Regions from separate parts of the Pseudoalteromonas sp. C8 genome, predicted to be linked through region 2. Evidence: predicted binding sites of a transcription regulator. Region 2 holds the regulator's gene; each other region holds the start of a gene.

What was found. Region 2 encodes sigma-54, which starts transcription at its own class of promoters, with help from an activator protein. Its sites were predicted from a motif close to GTTGGCACGNNNNTNGNNT; they were not measured.
Region 1: a site for sigma-54 is predicted at 4,173-4,191, ahead of GQR39_RS08675 (PA2169 family four-helix-bundle protein). Genes of this name have one in related genera too.
Region 3: a site for sigma-54 is predicted at 1,576-1,594, ahead of GQR39_RS10570 (amidase family protein). Genes of this name have one in related genera too.

What each region holds. Positions count from the first base shown of each region.
Region 1 covers NZ_WTKT01000007.1:101,137-106,981, reverse strand. Annotated here, with positions in the region: gene GQR39_RS08685 (TonB-dependent receptor) at 1-2,905, shown strand, start outside; gene GQR39_RS08680 (biopolymer transporter ExbD) at 2,978-3,373, opposite strand; gene GQR39_RS08675 (PA2169 family four-helix-bundle protein) at 3,686-4,129, opposite strand; gene GQR39_RS08670 (LysR family transcriptional regulator) at 4,307-5,245, opposite strand; gene aceK (bifunctional isocitrate dehydrogenase kinase/phosphatase) at 5,262-5,845, opposite strand, start outside.
Region 2 covers NZ_WTKT01000001.1:325,394-331,238, reverse strand. Annotated here, with positions in the region: gene mgtE (magnesium transporter) at 1-1,096, opposite strand, end outside; gene GQR39_RS01520 (HPr family phosphocarrier protein) at 1,227-1,499, opposite strand; gene rapZ (RNase adapter RapZ) at 1,542-2,387, opposite strand; gene ptsN (PTS IIA-like nitrogen regulatory protein PtsN) at 2,406-2,858, opposite strand; gene hpf (ribosome hibernation promoting factor) at 2,863-3,150, opposite strand; gene GQR39_RS01500 (RNA polymerase factor sigma-54) at 3,177-4,676, opposite strand; gene lptB (LPS export ABC transporter ATP-binding protein) at 4,746-5,471, opposite strand; gene lptA (lipopolysaccharide transport periplasmic protein LptA) at 5,468-5,845, opposite strand, start outside.
Region 3 covers NZ_WTKT01000009.1:75,336-81,180, forward strand. Annotated here, with positions in the region: gene GQR39_RS10565 (gamma-glutamyltransferase) at 1-207, opposite strand, end outside; gene GQR39_RS10570 (amidase family protein) at 204-1,409, opposite strand; gene GQR39_RS10575 (putative 4-hydroxy-4-methyl-2-oxoglutarate aldolase) at 1,747-2,229, opposite strand; gene GQR39_RS10580 (TetR/AcrR family transcriptional regulator) at 2,233-2,886, opposite strand; gene yddG (aromatic amino acid DMT transporter YddG) at 3,069-3,983, shown strand; gene GQR39_RS10590 (LytTR family DNA-binding domain-containing protein) at 4,045-4,725, opposite strand; gene GQR39_RS10595 (sensor histidine kinase) at 4,719-5,845, opposite strand, start outside.

The sequences.
Region 1 (5,845 bases), on a different contig from region 2:
AACGCATTTATTGAGTGGATTTAGTGTGCTTGTACCGGCTATTTTTAGCTTGAGTGTACAAGCAGCAACTCAAACCACTGGGCAAATGGTGCAATTTGATATAAAAGCGCAGCGAGCAGACAAAGCCTTAATTGAATATGCTAAACAAACAGAGCAAACCGTGGTGTTTTCTTATGAGTTGGCAAAGCAGTATGACGCAAATTCAGTTTATGGATTTTACACTCAGCTAGATGCTCTAGAGGCATTATTAGGTGGGACTGAACTCGATGCGGTTGTTGATCAAAATGGTTTACTGAGTATAAAACTCAAACAAATCAACAGGAATGATAACAACATGATGAAGCTTTCAGCGGTCAGTGCAGCAGTATTACCAGCTTTACTTGCAGTAAATTCGCAAGGTGTAAACGCAGCAGAAGAAGTCGCTCAAGAAAAAATTGAAAAAATTGCTATTGTCGGTAGCCGTGTAGCAGGACGTTCAGTTGAAGATTTACCCGTTCCAGTAGATATCTTAAGTGCAGAAGCGCTTGAAAATACAGGCCAAACAGAAGTTGGTCGTATGCTACAGTCTATCGCCCCTTCATTTAACTTTTCAAGCTCTGCAATTAGTGACGGTACTGATGCTTTAAGACCTGCGACACTTCGCGGTTTGGGCCCCGATCAAACATTGGTTTTAATTAACGGCAAACGTCGTCACCAAGCAAGTATTATTCATATTAATGGCTCTGTTGGGCGTGGTACCGCAGGTACTGACATGAATGCAATTCCAGCCTCTGCAATTAAACGCATTGAAGTATTACGTGATGGCGCTGCTGCTCAGTATGGTTCTGATGCAATTGCAGGTGTTATTAATATTGTGCTTAAGGATGGTAGCGAAGGTGGCAAAGCGGCTATTAACTACGGTCAATATTCTGAAGGCGATGGCGAAACCATCAACCTTGATTTTAATAAAGGCTTTGCGCTAGGTGATGACGGTTATTTAAATACAACTATCAATTACCGTGACCGTGCACCGACTAACCGTGCAGGTTTACATGGCTCTTGTCAGTTTTATGGTTGTACAGAACTAAGTGACGGTACTTTACTTGCTGGCGATCCGCGTGAGCTGACAGCCGATCGTGATACATTCAGAATTGGTGATGCTGATTCTCAGCAGTTTGGTTTAACAATTAATACCGGTTACGAGTTAGGTGATGGCGAGCTTTACGGCTTTATTACTTACTCAACACGTGAAAATGAGTCGGCTGCATTTTTCCGTCATAATGCAAATGCAGGTGGTAACCCAGTACTACAAGATAATGATGCAACGATTCCATTAGGTTTCTTACCAAAAATTAATACAACTATCGACGATATCTCGTACAACTTTGGTTATAAAACTGAGTTTGATAACGATGCAAGCCTTGATGTATCTTACACCTATGGTGAAAACAGCATTGATTACACGACAAGTGATACTATCAATGCCTCATACGCTAACTTTTTACGTTATGATCAAGGTTTAAGTGCTGCTGATATTCGTACAACTATCCCACGTGAAGCGTACGCTTACGGCATGGAATTATCACTGCAAACAATCAATATTGATTTTACGCAAAACTTTGATGATTATTCGTTAGCGATGGGTGCTGAAATTCGTACTGACGAATACCGTATCTTAGAAGGTAGTGAATATGCTTACCGCGATTACGATACTACTAACGGTGTAAGTATTTATAACGGTTTAAGTGGTGGTGTTGGCTCTGAAGATGCATCAGGTGGTTCACAAGGTTTTGGTGGTTCAGCTCCTGCGTCATCAGTTGATGAATCGCGTGATGTAATTTCATTTTACATAGATGCAGAAGCTTATGTGATTGAAGATGTAATTTTATCGGGTGCACTTCGCTACGATAACTACAAAGGCTTCGGTGATACAGTAAACTTTAAGCTTGCTGGTAACTGGTCTGTAACCGACGATATTTCACTACGTGGTGCATTAAGCTCAGGTTTTAGAGCGCCTTCTATGCAACAGCTTTACTTTAATAACGTAAGTACGCAATTTGTTGTTGGTACTAATGGTAATTTAGTTGCAGAAGAGGTTGGTACATTTAGAAATGATTCAACACTTGCGCAAAGCTTAGGTATTCCAAAGCTTAAAGAAGAAAAATCACAAAACCGTAGTTTAGGTATTGTATATAACGTTACAGATAATATTAATGTAACCGTTGATTACTACTCAATTGATATTGACGACCGTATTGTAATTAGTGACCGCTTAGGTAAAGGTTTATCTACAAGCCTTGATGCTGCACTAAATAGTGCGGGTGCTGGCGTAGGTCAGTTCTTCTTAAATGGTGCTGATACAGAAACTCGTGGTGTTGATTTTGTAGCAACGTGGAACACTGAAGGTTTAGGCGGCACGCTTGATTTTACACTTGCAGCTAACTTTACTAAAACAGATGTTGTATCGTTATTTTCGCCTGCTGGCTCAAGCCTTGAGACAGTAAACGTAGAAGATATATTTTCAGCTGAAGACATCTCTATTATTGAAGAGTGGCAACCAGAGGATCGTATTAACTTAAGTGCACTTTATCAACGTGATGATTGGACAGTTAACCTGTCACTTAATCGCTTTGGTGAGTACACAGTAGAAGATGGTGGTCGTCAAACGTATGGCGCAGAAATTTTAACTGACGTTAAAGTTAACTACTTCGTTACTGAAGATTTGTCGGTAAACATTGGTGCAAATAACTTGTTCGATGTTTACCCAGATAAAAATGAAATAGGTAACTCTCGCTCAGGTACTATTGTGGATGCTAGTGGCAACACAGTAATAAGTAGCTCAGGTGTGTTTGACTACTCACGTCGTTCTGCTCCATTTGGATTTAACGGTGCTTACTACTACATAGGCGCAGAATACCGTTTTTAATTAATAACCTCCCTTTCGTTATTTAACTCAAAGGGCCGTAAGGCCCTTTTTTTGGTTTTATATTGGGCTGTTTTATTTAGAAATCAAACTTATTGAATAATCATCGTATTGCTTAATATTATTCATTACACTCATTAAAGTATTATGTGTACTGTTTTCGTCTGCGGTTATAAGTACCGAACTTATTTCATATTTAGCCGCGAACATCGCTAAATTAGACGTAACTTGCTCTAAATCAATTAACCTCCCTGAAAAATATACTCCGTTACTTTCATCAATTCTAAATAAAGCATTTTTAACAGGCTTACCTATTTGAGGGCTGTCGAGTGGTCGGTTTAATTCAATAGCCACAGGTTTTACAAAAGATGTAGTTACAATAAAGAAAATTAGTAATATGAACACTATGTCTAACATCGGGGTCATATCTACATCAGCATTATTTTGCAGTTTACTTAGTTTACTTTTCATATTGGACCTTATTTTTAATTAAATGCTGCGGCGCCACAGCAAGGTTTTAGGTACCTACTAACAAAATTAGCACAGCAAAAATAAATCGTGGTTAAATAAATATTCTAATAACATTAAATATTTGTATTCATTATGTATTTAAAATGTGGCGAAATAAGGTGGTGTTTATAGCAATCTGCTTATATGGGGTCTATTTAGCATCGTTATAGTGTAATTTAATTCGTTAAATTGCTTAAATATCTATGCAGGTTGGTATTAGAGGCAATAAAAAACCCAGCGCTAGGCTGGGTTCTATTTATGCATTATGTAAGCTTAATGCTTTTGCATACGGCTCATTTCTGCATGGCAGCTTTGCATTGTTAATAATGTTTTAGCCAGTGCAGCTTCGCAATCAGCCGGTTGTGGTTTATCCATAGCGGTTTTAATTTCTACAAGCGTTTTATCTTCTACTTCTTCAAGCTCTTTTACATACGTGCTGTCGTTATGTGAGGTGAATGTAGTAAGTAAGGCTGTGTATGCACGTCGTGCTTCAACTGCGAAAGATGAACCATCTTCGCGTTCGCCTTTTTCATTAATTGCATATGGCTGCAAGCGCTCAACACTCACTTTTCGGGCATCTATCATACGCTGAAAAAGGGCGCCAATAGCAGGGTCTTCAACTTTTTCCTGTGCTTTTTGATAAAAGTCGATGCCGCTGTTCATAACTTGAATGATGTCAGTAATATGATTTACTTCTGATCCTTGATGGGTGTTCATAATGACCTCTTTTATTAAATGAATGTATAGTTCAATTTAATAAAAGCAATGTATGTTCCATGTTTTTATTTTCATGTAGTCATTTGATTTTATTGGTTTAATTTCATTTCAGAAAGGGGCTAAGTTAATGAGGAAAGTATTAACCTAGCAATTTTTACATTATATTGTGTAATAAAGTTATTTTAGCTCTTCAGCTACTTCAGCTACTTTTTGGCGTAACCAGATATGGCTCGCATCGCGATGTAACAGTGGGCTCCAAATCATATCAAGCTCAAAAGGAGGAATTGGAAACGGTGGCTCTAAAATTTTAAGCCCCGGATCATCTAAGTATATATTTGCGGCTTTTGAAGGAAGGGTCGCAATCAAATTTTTCTCTTTAGCTAAATGAATCGCTACATGGTAGTTACGCGTAAAAGTGGCAATGTTACGATGTTTACCAAAGTGGGCAAGTGCTTCGTCAACCCAACCAAGTTTTTGCACATCTTTAGGGTCCATGCCCACGCCTACACCAAAACCTGTTTTACTCACCCATATATGGCGCGCTTTTAAGTAGCTGTCGAGGCTAAAGTTTTCAATAATAGGGTTGTCGGCCTTAACTAAGCAGCAAAAACTGTCTTTCCAAATACGTTTATGATGAAAAGACTGAGGTAAGTTTTCAAAACGGTTGATTGCCATATCTACTTTACCGTTTTCTACGTCATGAAAGGTTACATCACTTGGTGTGAGTATATCTAAAGTAGTATCGGGGGCTTCTTCGTGTAGTTTACTTAAGAGCTTTGGCGCTAACGTACTTGCAGCGTAATCACTGGCCATTATTCTAAATACACGTTTACTCTGGCTTGCCTCAAATTCTCTATTAGGTGCTAGGGTTTCTTCAAGCGTCATTAATATGCCACGAATAACGGGTTGTAACTCTAAAGCGCGCTCTGTCGGGACCATACCATCGCTGGTACGAACTAAAATAGGGTCGTTAAATAAGTTACGAAGACGTTTAAGGCCATTACTCATTGCGGGCTGCGTAATACTCAATTGATTAGCAGCGCGTGTTACGTTGCATTCTCGAAGCAATGTATCGAGATAAACGAGTAAATTTAAATCTATTTTACTTATATTCATTGTGTGTCCTTTGCGTCTACCAGTGATGGATAAATCGCTGTGCTGTCGGGTAAGGGTAAATATGACTTACCTGCCCATTTTTTATATTTTGTTGCGCCTGCTTCCAAAAGCTAACATCTATAAGCTCTGGATGAGTGCTGAGAAAAAACTTTTTATACATAGAATTAGGCATTACAAATGTACATAACTGCTCTGGGAATACATCTTGTGGTGCAACAGAGTAACTTTGTTCATCCATTAAATAATCGTCGTAGCTCTTTGCTTTTGGTAATGCTCTAAAGTTCATATCTGTTAGGTATTGAACTTCATCGTAATCGTAAAAAATAATACGTTTGTGCTTACTTACACCAAAGTTTTTTAAGAGCATATCGCCAGGAAATATATTAACGGCAATCATTTCTTTTAGAGCTTGCCCGTATTCTTCAATCGCGTCTGCGGCACTTTCTTCATCAGCATTTTCTAAAAATAAATTGAGTGGTGTCATGCGCCGTTCAATATATAAATGCTTGATGATCAACCATTCGCCTTCAATTACCATTGATGCGCCAATTGTTTTATGTAATTGCGCAAGTAAATTACTATCAAAACGCGCCAAAGGAA
Region 2 (5,845 bases):
CAATAGCAAGCTCTTTCATCATTAAAAAGCGTTGGTTAGTTTGATTTATATGGCCTACCGCAATACCACGAATAACAAGCGTTAATGATTGGCTACCTGCAACACCGCCCATAGAAGGGACAATACCGTTAAGTACAGCTAAAATAGGTAAAACATCTAAAGTGCCTTCAAAAAAGCTAGCTACAAAAGCAGCTGCAAGTGCAGTTAGTAAGTTGACACCTAACCAAACTGAGCGTTTTTTAGAGCTTTTTAGTACTGGCGCAAAGGTATCTTCTTCATCATCAAGACCGGCTAAGCCCAATAAACTATGCTCAGCATCTTCTCGGATTACGTCAACGATGTCATCGATAGTGACACGGCCAAGGAGCTGATCGTTATCATCGACTACGGGGGCCGATATCCAATTATGACGTTCAAATAATTGCGCGACTTCACTTTCATCCATAGAGATTGGAATGGATTCACAATCTTCATCCATTAAATCGCGAACAATTTTTTCTGGCGGGTTAGTTAATAATGTACTCAGCGATAAAGCGCCTATAAAGCAGTTATGCTTATCAACAACGTACAAGTCATCGGTACCTTCTGGTAACTCGCCACGTAGCCTAATATATCTAAGTACAACATCGAGCGTAACATCAGGGCGAATGGTCACCGTATCGGTGTTCATTAGCGCGCCAGCAGAACGCTCTTGATACGAAAGTGCTTGTGTTGCACGTTCACGGTCTTGAATGTCCATCGCGCTAACAACGTCTTTATAAACGGTGTCCGGCAGACTACGTAATACTTCACCTAAGTCATCGTGGCCCATATCTTCTGTTGCGGCTGCAATGTGCTTAGGTTCCATTTGGGCAATAATGCCTAAACGAACATCTTCTGAGAGTTCTTCAAGAACATCGCCTTGCACATCAGGATCAACCAACTGCCAAAGGAGTCGGCGAATTTTATGTGGTGATGATTCTAATAATAATGCGGTATCACAAGGAGCTGTTTTTGCGAGCATGCGCCTAACTTGAACAAATTGACCACTATTGAGTGACTTAGTCACCTGTTTTAGTTGCTGTAGTGGGTAATCTTGTTCAAAAGCTTCAGGCATTGGCGTCCTTTATAAATTTTTATATTACTTTATGGGGAGAGGTGAGTTAACTGGCGTCACTAACCGTATTTATTTTATATATCTGTTTTAGTTGGGGCATTAGTAATGCGAGCATTATTTTTATAACTGTTTATTCTTGTTCATTAAAACGTTGTGCTATTAATTCTCCAACAGCGTGTAAAGCTTGCTCAGAATCGGGGCCTTTACATACAACTTTTACTTCTTTGCCTTGGCTACTTTCAAGTAACATTAGTGCAAGTACGCTATCGCCTGCGGCTTCTTTGTCATCTTGAAATAATGTAATTGTCGCATCAAACTGCACTGCTAATTGGGCAAGTACGGTGGCTGCTCTGGCGTGCAATCCTAATTTGTTTTTTATTAAAAAAGTGTCTTCACAATGCATAACTTACTCTACCTAAGCTGAACAGGTGATTATTCAGCTATATTATTTTTCTTGTTCGCGATGGCGAATTTTCACATTGGGATGTGTCATTGCAAAACTTTCACCGATAGTTTGCGCTAAATATACAGAGCGATGTTGTCCGCCTGTACACCCAATAGCAATGGTTAAATAACTGCGGTTATTTCGCTCTAAGTGCGGTAACCACGTTTGTACAAATGTTTGAATTTGCCATGTGAATTTTTGCACTATGCTGTGATTGGCCAAATAATCTTTAACGGGTTGATCTAACCCATTTAAAGGTTTTAATTCAGGTTCCCAATGTGGATTTGGTAAAAAGCGTGCATCAAATACGTAATCTGCTTCTTTTGGTATACCGTATTTAAAACCAAACGATTCAAACGTGACAATCAGTTGCTTATCTTTTTTACCTAAAATCTTTTCACGAATAGATTCAGCAAGTTGATGAACGCTTAAATCAGTTGTATCTATCATAAAGTCGGCGCGGGTGATTAATACATCAAGTAATTCTTTTTCTTTTTTGATGGCTAAATCAAGAGGCAACGAGTCAATTGATAGTGGGTGTAATCTACGAGTTTCAGAAAAACGTTTGATCAATGTTTGATCGTCGCTATCTAAATAAAATAACGTAGGTTTTGCAAAGCCAGGCAAGTATTCAAGAATATCGTTAAATTCATCTTGTTGTTTAGGGATGTTACGCACATCAATGCTAACAGCAATTTTATCATAGCTATCAGACACACTGCGAACTAATGAAGGAAGCAAGTTAACTGGAATATTATCTACGCAATAATAACCTAAATCTTCTACAACGCGTAAAGCAACCGACTTTCCAGAACCAGAACGGCCGCTTATGATAATTAACTCCATTTAACACCCTTTATAAAACTATGATTGATTGACAATAACTTGGTAAAGCTCAGCATCTGATTTTGCACTGCGTAACTGTTTACAAAAATCTTTGTTGTTTAGTTTATCAGCAATGGTTGCTAGAGTCTTTAAGTGCTGCTGGTTATCGCCATCTGGTACGATGAGTGCGACGAAAATATCAACAGGGCGATTATCGATTGCATCAAAATTTATTGGAGTTTCGCTAACGAGTACTAAAGCCAAAGGCTCTTCTGCACCGCTCATTCTTCCATGAGGAATGGCAATGCCACGCCCTATACCTGTACTACCCAATTTTTCTCTGCTCATTAAAGCATTAAGAATATCTTGTTGCGGTAAATACGGAAGTTTGTCGTGAGCAAGTTCGCTAATGAACTCTAAAATTCTTTTTTTGCTATTAAAAAGGACCGCAGCTTTGCTGCAGTCCTGGCATATAAGTGAGCTTAATTTCATCATATTAGTGTCGAGCAAGCTTCTCTTTGTGTTTAATTACTTGTCGATCGAGCTTGTCGATCAACGAGTCAATGGCGGCATACATATCTTGATGTTCTGTAGAGGCAAATAACTCAGCACCGCTTACGTGTATGGTGGCTTCTGCTTTTTGATTTAATTTTTCTACATCGAGAATGACATGAACATTATTAATATGATCAGAGTGTCTTTCTAGCTTCGCAAATTTGGTATTAATATAGTCTCTTAGTGAATCGGTTAATTCTACGTGACGACCAGTTAAGTTTAGTTGCATAAGCATTACCCTCTTTTTTTTGCGTCTTAAATCAAACTTTTACGTTGATTTGACGGTGGAATAGCCAGAGATTCGCGGTATTTTGCGATTGTACGTCTCGCTACTTTAATTCCTTGCTCAGCCAATATATCCGCTATTTTGCTATCACTCAATGGTTTTGCTGAGTTTTCTGCTGCGATTAATTTTCGGATAAGCGCACGGATTGCTGTAGATGAACATTCACCCCCGTTTTCGGTGCTTACATGGCTTGAGAAAAAATATTTAAGCTCAAATATACCACGGGGTGTGTGCATATACTTTTGGGTTGTTACGCGCGAAATTGTTGATTCGTGCATTTCTACCATTTCAGCAACATCATTTAAAACCATTGGTTTCATGGCTTCAGGACCGTGTTCAAAAAAGCCTTGTTGTTGCTTAACAATACAATTTGTTACTTTTAATAGCGTGTCGTTTCTACTTTCTAAGCTTTTAATAAACCATTTAGCTTCTTGTAAATGCGAGCGAATAAACTGGCTGTCACCACTGGATTTTACAGTGCGAGACATTGCCGCGTATTGGCTATTAACACGAATTTTAGGCATGCTGTCTGGGTTTAACTCAACAACCCAGCGGCCTTTAATTTTTTTAACTGACACATCAGGAATAACATACTCAGATTCTTCTCTTACAATAGTATCTGCAGGTTTAGGGCTAAGAGTATGTATTAATGTCATTACTTCTTTAAGCTCTTCTTCTTTGAGCTTAGTTTTCTTCATTAATGTACGATAGTCACGAGCAGCTAATAAATCAATATGCTCGGTTAAAATCATTTTTGTTTCATTAATGTAAGGTGTTTCTTTGTCAAACTGGTTAAGCTGAATACACAAACACTCTTGTAAACTACGTGCAGCAATACCAACAGGATCAAACAGTTGGATGCGTTTTAATACAGCTTCAATTTCATCAAGTTCGACTTCGTTATCATCTTCGTTTTCTTGATTAAAGCTTTCTAAAATCTCTTCGCAGCTTAGTGTTAAAATACCTGAATCATCGACGGCTTCTACAATCGCAATAGCAATAGCTTCGTCTGTAGGGCTAAATGGCGTTAGTTGTAACTGCCACATTAAATACTCATGGAGCGTTTCAGTAGAGGCGCCTTGGTATATTGATTCGTCTTCAGGCATCGGACCCGATGATGCTGCTGGGGCGGCACTCATGTACTCATCCCAACTAACATCCATAGCCATGTCGTCACTTAGCGTGTCTTTTGCAAGTGCTTCACCACTATCTTGTTCGTATTCGCTTGGAGCATCATCGGCAGATGCGCTAACAGTTATGTCATCTGTATCTGCTTTTTGCTCGTTTTTACCTGCAGCGTCTTCTGAATAGTCTGCTTCTTCAACCTCTAATAGCGGGTTGCTGTCGAGAGCTTCTTGTATTTCTTGCTGGAGATCCAATGTACTGAGTTGCAACAAACGAATAGCTTGTTGCAGCTGTGGAGTCATTGTAAGTTGCTGGCCCATGCGCAGCTGTAGTGATTGCCTCATGTATCTCTAACAATCCTTTTATGTTGTTATAATTAATACTAGCAGATGCTTAAAGACATGGCGTAAATGTTACAGCCTAAATTGCTCGCCTAAGTAAACATCGCGTACTGTTTTATCATTTAATACGTGTTCTGGAGTACCTGATGCAATCAGCTCCCCATGAGAAACAATGTAGGCTTTTTCACAAACATCAAGGGTTTCTCTTACGTTATGATCGGTAATTAATACACCAATCCCACGATTTTTAAGATGTTCTATTATTTTCTTTATGTCTAATACCGAAATCGGGTCAACACCTGCAAATGGTTCATCCAGTAATATAAATTTAGGATCTGCTGCCAGCGCACGTGCTATTTCAACACGACGACGTTCGCCACCTGACAATGCCATACCTTGGCTATCACGAATGTGTTGTATGCTAAATTCATCTAATAATTTATCGAGAGTGTCTTCTCTAGCTTGTTTATTTAACTCTTTGCGCGTTTCTAAAATGGCCATTAAGTTTTGATAAACAGTCAGCTTTCTGAATATTGAAGACTCTTGCGGTAAGTAGCCAATGCCTAATCTAGCACGACTATGCATAGGTAAAAGAGTAATATCGTTATCGTCTATCGATATTTTACCTTTGTCGCTAGGTACAAGTCCTACTATCATATAAAACGTGGTGGTTTTACCTGCGCCGTTAGGGCCAAGTAAGCCAACAATACTGCCAGCTTTGACTTCAAGGCCGACGTTTTTTACAACTTCACGGCCTTTATAGCTCTTTGCTAATAGCTCTGCTTTTAATGTGCTCATGGTTGACCTTTGTCGCTTTTTTTACTTTTTTTAGTCTCGATTGGCACTAAAATTGTGTGAACGCGGTCAGTTGAGTTTTCATCTTTTTCGGCACTGATTAGCTGCTGCTCTATATCGTAGGTAATGCTTTTAGCATTTATTTTTTGTCCCGCTTGCGATACTTGTGCATTACCAACAAGCGTTAAAAAACGCTTAGATACATCATAACGTACTTCGTCAGCACTGGCGCTCATAGTCGTGCCATCTGATTGCTTTTCTTCAAAGTGCGCAGGGCTACCTGTAGCAATTAATAATTGTTTATTATCACCAAGTTCATCGCGTTTATGTACTTCTAAGCGGTCGGCTGTGATACGGCGGTTACCGTGAATAATTTC
Region 3 (5,845 bases), on a different contig from region 2:
AATAGCGATGGGCGTTTTTTGGTTTGGTTTATCGATAAGCCAAAAGCTATCGCCACCAATTGAGTTCATATGTGGATATACAACGCTGATAGCAGCGGCCGCGGCTACCATAGCCTCGGTAGCTGTACCGCCTTGTTTTAGTATATTTATACCCGCCTCTGTTGCCGAAAAATGAGACGCGGTAAATGCAATATTGTGTGTGGTCATGCCGGTGTGTCCTGTTTAAAGTGTGCAGCTAGGTGTTTAACGCAAGCAAGTAGGCTTTTATCGTTACCGTGGGTCATCATTAATGAAAAACCATACGGATGATCATTTGCTAAATCAGCCAGCGGTAAATGCACTTGCGCTGAGCCACTAAGCCCTGCAATTGCCGAAAGTGTAATAATTTGCATGCGTAAGGCGCTTGTGTCGGCGCCTAATTTAGGTGCGGTTGTGGGGGTGGTGGGTAAAAATAAACTGCTGTGCTTATCTAAATTATTAGCCACGATTGCTTGCCATTGGATTTGTACTTTTAGTGCTTCTTGTTCTTCTTGATCAGTTAGGGCAAGCGCCATATTAAAACGTGCCGCAATTGCTGGAGCAAACTGGGGAAGTTGCCCCTGCAATTGAAGCCAATCTTTATGCGTTTTTGCGATTGCTCGCCCTTGGAGTACTCTAAAACTATCAGCAAGTTCGTTTAATAAGCTGCTGTTAGGTAGTTCAAATTCTTTATGGTGCTTAAAATTAGGTTTGGTTTTTTCAAGCAATTGTTTAAGTGGAGCTTTTAAAGCAGGGTCAACGAGTTCAAATAACGGCTCACAAATAACTAAGGTATTAACGTTATTAATAGCTTGATTTGGTAGCAGTACATTACCTACATCGCTTAATAGCTCTGCGCTTTGGGTAAGCCAACCTATGGTATCAAAAGGCGGAGCCAAGGGTATTAGGCCATCTTTTTCAATCACGTTATGGCTTGGCCTTATGCCATATAAACCACAATAGCTGGCGGGTATTCTAATTGAGCCACCAGTGTCGGTGCCCAAGCCAATATCGGCTAAGTTAGCAGCAACTGCAGCCGCCGACCCCATACTTGAGCCACCGCAAGCATGCCCTTTTAATTTAGGGTTTTGAGCAGCGCCATAGTGAATGTTATTTCCCTCTAGGCTGTACGCCAGCTCATCGGTATGGGTAAAGCTTGTAAAATTACAGCCTTCACTCATTAATTTGTTTATGGCGCTGGATGTTTGCTGTGCCGGTTTAGCTGTTTTAAACCAGCTAGGGTTACCTGCGCTGTTACGCTCGCCTTTAATTGCAAATACATCTTTAATTGCAAGACGCTTATTAATAAGCGTGCCTTGGTAATGTGTTTGCCATGCTTTAGGACCATGGTCACAAAAAATACCGGTCGTATTATTATTTTTGGTACTCATATCACCACTCGTTATAAAAAATCTGACCAAGCAGTCCAGATTTAGGGTGATTAAAAAGACGGATTAATTTTTATTATTTTTCAGCTCACTGCGTAACAACTTGTTTTTATTTTACAGAGCCTGATCCGCTTTTTAATCGGTTAGCTTATTATATTGCTTAAAACCTAAGCAAGAGGAATGCCACAAATTAAAATCCTGTCCAATTGGTCAGGATTTGGTGGGTTGTATGAGGTTAGTAAATATGGGCTGTAAAAATAGTGGTATTAAAATGAGCTAAAACAAACCAATTTGGTGCGCAGGTGCACCAAATTGGTCTTTATTTATATGGTTGTGAGCGCTAAATAAGGGACGTTTTACTGATGATTAAACCGTTAATATCGGCGTAAACCCAATCGTTAGGTTCTATGGTGGTGCCAAGCATGGTAACAGCTTGGTTTTTGTCGCCAAAGCCGCGCTTTAAGGTACTACGCGGTGTTGAGCCTAGCGCCATAACCGGTAAGTCCATAGTGGCGAGTATTTCTATATCTCGGCAACAGCCATTTATTATTACCCCTTCCCAGCCATTATTTAGGGCACGCTCAGCCATAATATCGCCAATAAACGCAAAGCGTTTGCTCGCAAACCCGTTTATAACTAATACTTTACCTTCACCATTTTCATGCAATATATCGGCAGCAAATGAGTTGTCTTCTGGGCAGGTAACGGTAACGACTTGACCGTAAAACGTGGTTTTTTTACCAAAGTGATAAAGGCCACTGTCGGCTACTTGTACGCTATCGCGATGATCGTCAAATAAATCGGGTGTAGTAAAGAGTGTCATGGGTTAAGTCTCGCTTTGCTCAGGTATTTTAAGTCCAATACCTTTTAAAATTATGTGGGCAATTGATTGCGTAATTTGTGCCACATCGGTTTTGTCGTACTCTAATTTGTTCATTACGAGTAAAACCTCAGCCTGAAAGTCGGCGTAATACTGCGTGGTAGACCAAATAGTAAAGAGCAAATGGTAGGGGTCAACCTTATCCATTTTATCTGCGTCCATCCACGCTTGAAGTACATCAACTTTTTGCTTAACCCAAGGGCGGGTATTGGTTCTAAAGTAGTTTTGTAAATAAGGGGCACCGCGCAGTATTTCACTGGCAAATAAGCGAGATTGCATTGGCTGATTTACGGCGAGTATTACTTTACTTTTAATATAGTTATAAAGCACGGTAGCTGGATCGTCGTTAATTGTGACGTTATCGAGCCCTAAGTTCCAATTAGCTATTATGCGGTCGATCACAGACTCGTACAGACCATCTTTACTTTTAAAGTAATACAAAATATTAGCTTTTGGCACCTGCGCTTCTTTAGCAACCATGCTCATACTTGCTCCGTCGTAACCTAATTGCGAAAACAATTGCTCGGCGGCATCTAAAATTAGTTTTTGGTTTTTTTCGCGTGTTACTTCTTTTTTATTTGGTTTTATTTGTGTGGTCATTGTTGAGTTTGCGTGTTTAACGTATTGATTGATTGTAGCTTTACTGACCAGAAGGTCAATTACTAAAAAGTGTGAATGTAAAAAACAGGGGAAGAGGTTCAAGCTATAAACCTTGATTGTTTAATTAAATAATTACTGTTAGTTTAGTTTCAAATTTACGAGTAGTACTTTTGGATTGGCAAATGGAGTTTTTAAGCAAAAATAAATACACGCTTTATGGAGTTGCTGCAATATTACTGTGGAGTTGCTTAGTTGCATTACTACGGGATATTTCTGAGTTGTTTAGCCCCATCGGTGGTGCTGCGGCTATGTACTCTGTCAGTGCGATATTTTTAATTTTGGTTATGGGAGTGCCTAAGTTTAGTGGGTTTTCAAGACGCTACTTGGTAGTAGGTACTTTATTATTTGTATCGTACGAAATTTGCTTGGCGCTTTCTATTGGTATGGCAAATAGCCGTCATCAGGCAATGGAAATGGCGGTTATTAATTATTTATGGCCCACGCTAACTATATTGCTCTCTATTATTATCGGTCGCAAAAAAGTAAGTTACTGGGTTTACCCAAGCATGATTATTGCTTTTTTAGGGGTTGCTTGGTGTATTACGGGCGATCAAGAAATGTCACTCGATACGCTTGTAGCTAACTTTGCTGATAATCCTGCTACTTATTTAATGGCATTAACTGCAGCGTTTATATGGGCTATTTATTGCGTGGTTACGCAAAAGCTGAGTAATGGCAAAAATGCCATTACGTTATTCTTTACTGTTACGACAATGAGTTTATGGGCGCAATATGGTTTTAGTAATGAAGCGCCATTAACGTTTTCACTCAGCTCAAGCATAACATTGCTATTAGCAGGAGTAGTGGTAGGGAGCGGGTATGCACTGTGGAACCAAGCTATTATTGGCGGTAACTTAATGCTGCTTGGCACACTTTCGTACTTTACACCGGTGTTTTCTACTATTATTTCAGCGCTGTATTTATCTATTACGCTGAGTGCTTCGTTTTGGCAAGGTGTTGTGCTGGTAACGGTTGGCTCGCTAATTTGCTACTTTGTAACGCGAGAAAAGCCGCAAAGGTTAAGTGCTAAATTTTAGGTCCGGTGTTAGGGAAAAGCTTAAAGTTATGTTTTAGATAAACATAAAATAAGATCTCAGGTTAAATAATGTCGCGCACTTGTTGTTTAAATGACTTGCCAATTTTAACTGACACGCCTGATGCTAGTTGAACGCTTTCATTACTTAACGCAACAACTTTATTTTTGTTAATCACGTAAGATTTGTGGACTTGAATAAATGAAGTATCAAGTTCCTGCAATATGTATTTGAGAGTACTGCTTGCAAGTAATGATTTTTCACCTTGCCATACTCTTACGTAATTACCATACGCTTCAAACATGTCTATATCGCTTAATTGAATTTTATGTTTTTCACGATCGATTTTAAGCGTAATAGTCAGAGGTGCCTTGGGATTTAGCGTTATGTGTTTTCTTTTTTTCCGTACTTTATTGAGTGCTTGTTCAAGGCGTTGCGCAGAGACTGGTTTTAGTAGGTAGTCAGTTACGTCTAGTTCAAAACCGGCTAAAGCATATTCTTGATACGCACTAATAATAATCACTTGTGGTCGATTCGCGAGCACTTTTAGTAATGCAATCCCTGATAGTTCGGGCATGTTTATGTCTAAAAATAACAAATCAATAGATGATGTGGCTAAAGCACATAATGCATCTTTAGCGTTAAGGTATTGTCCGCTTATATTAATATCTTTATGGGCACTTAAATGATGCAGTATAACGTCATGCGCGAGCGGCTCGTCATCAACAATTATTGTGTTTAGCATGCAGCCAGCTCCAATTTAAGTGTGGTTTGCCAAAGGTTTTTATTTTCATTAATAATTAATGTGTGCTTATTTGGATATAAAAGAGTTAGCCTACGGCGTAAATTGTTAAGTCCCATCCCATGCTCTGAATTGTTATTAGGTAGAATAGGGTTAGAGGAAAATAGCGTTAGTATGTTATCGGCCATGGTGATTTTAAACACAACCGTTACTTTTTGTGACGTGGGCTCTACACCATGCTTTATCGCGTTTTCTAAAATCATTATTAACAGTAGCGGCGAAATTAAATAGTGTTGTTGATGTTCAGGCCATTGCACATCAAAGTTGCAGCGCTCAGCGCTTCGCAAACGCTGTAATGCAATAAAACCTTTTAAGTAATTGATTTCTTTTTCTAAACTCACCTGTGCTTTTTGGCCTTCATAAACACTGTAACGCAGTAAATTAGCTAATTGCATAACAAGATCTGGTGCATTATCTGCTTTTTTTAATGTCAGCGCGTAAAGGTTGTTTAATGTATTAAATAAAAAATGAGGGTTAATTTGCTGCTGAAGTAGCATTAGCTCTGTTTTTGTTTGTTGCTGGGCAATGTTGCTAATTTGAACGTGTTGTTGCTGTCGTTCAAACGCTAAAATAATCGGTGTGCTTATAGCTAAAAACAAAAATACGAACTGATAATTTTCAGGGCTGAAAATATTATCATTACCGCCTGGTGTTAAGTTAGCAATGCCTGAGGGTAAATCGTTAATAGGTAACAGTAGCAAGCACGATGTTAATATAGGTGTAAGTACAACGAGGCTTATTAAACTTGCAAACAAAAATATTAATACGCCATGATAGGTTAATACGTAGCGTATTAATAAATATCTATTTAATAAATACACTCCATATACTAATCCGGCACAAACAGTAATTTGCCAAAGGTAACCCAAAAAAGTATCAAACTGTGTGAATACTTTATAAACATCAATAACAGGCTCAATAGGCTGGTTTAACATAGGATCAGTGTGCGTATTGAGTATGCTTGATGTAACTATTGCCCAACCTAAAAGTACTATAAACACGACTGTATCAAGTGAAAACAAGGATTTAAGCCATTTATTACTCAACACATTGTTATTTTTAT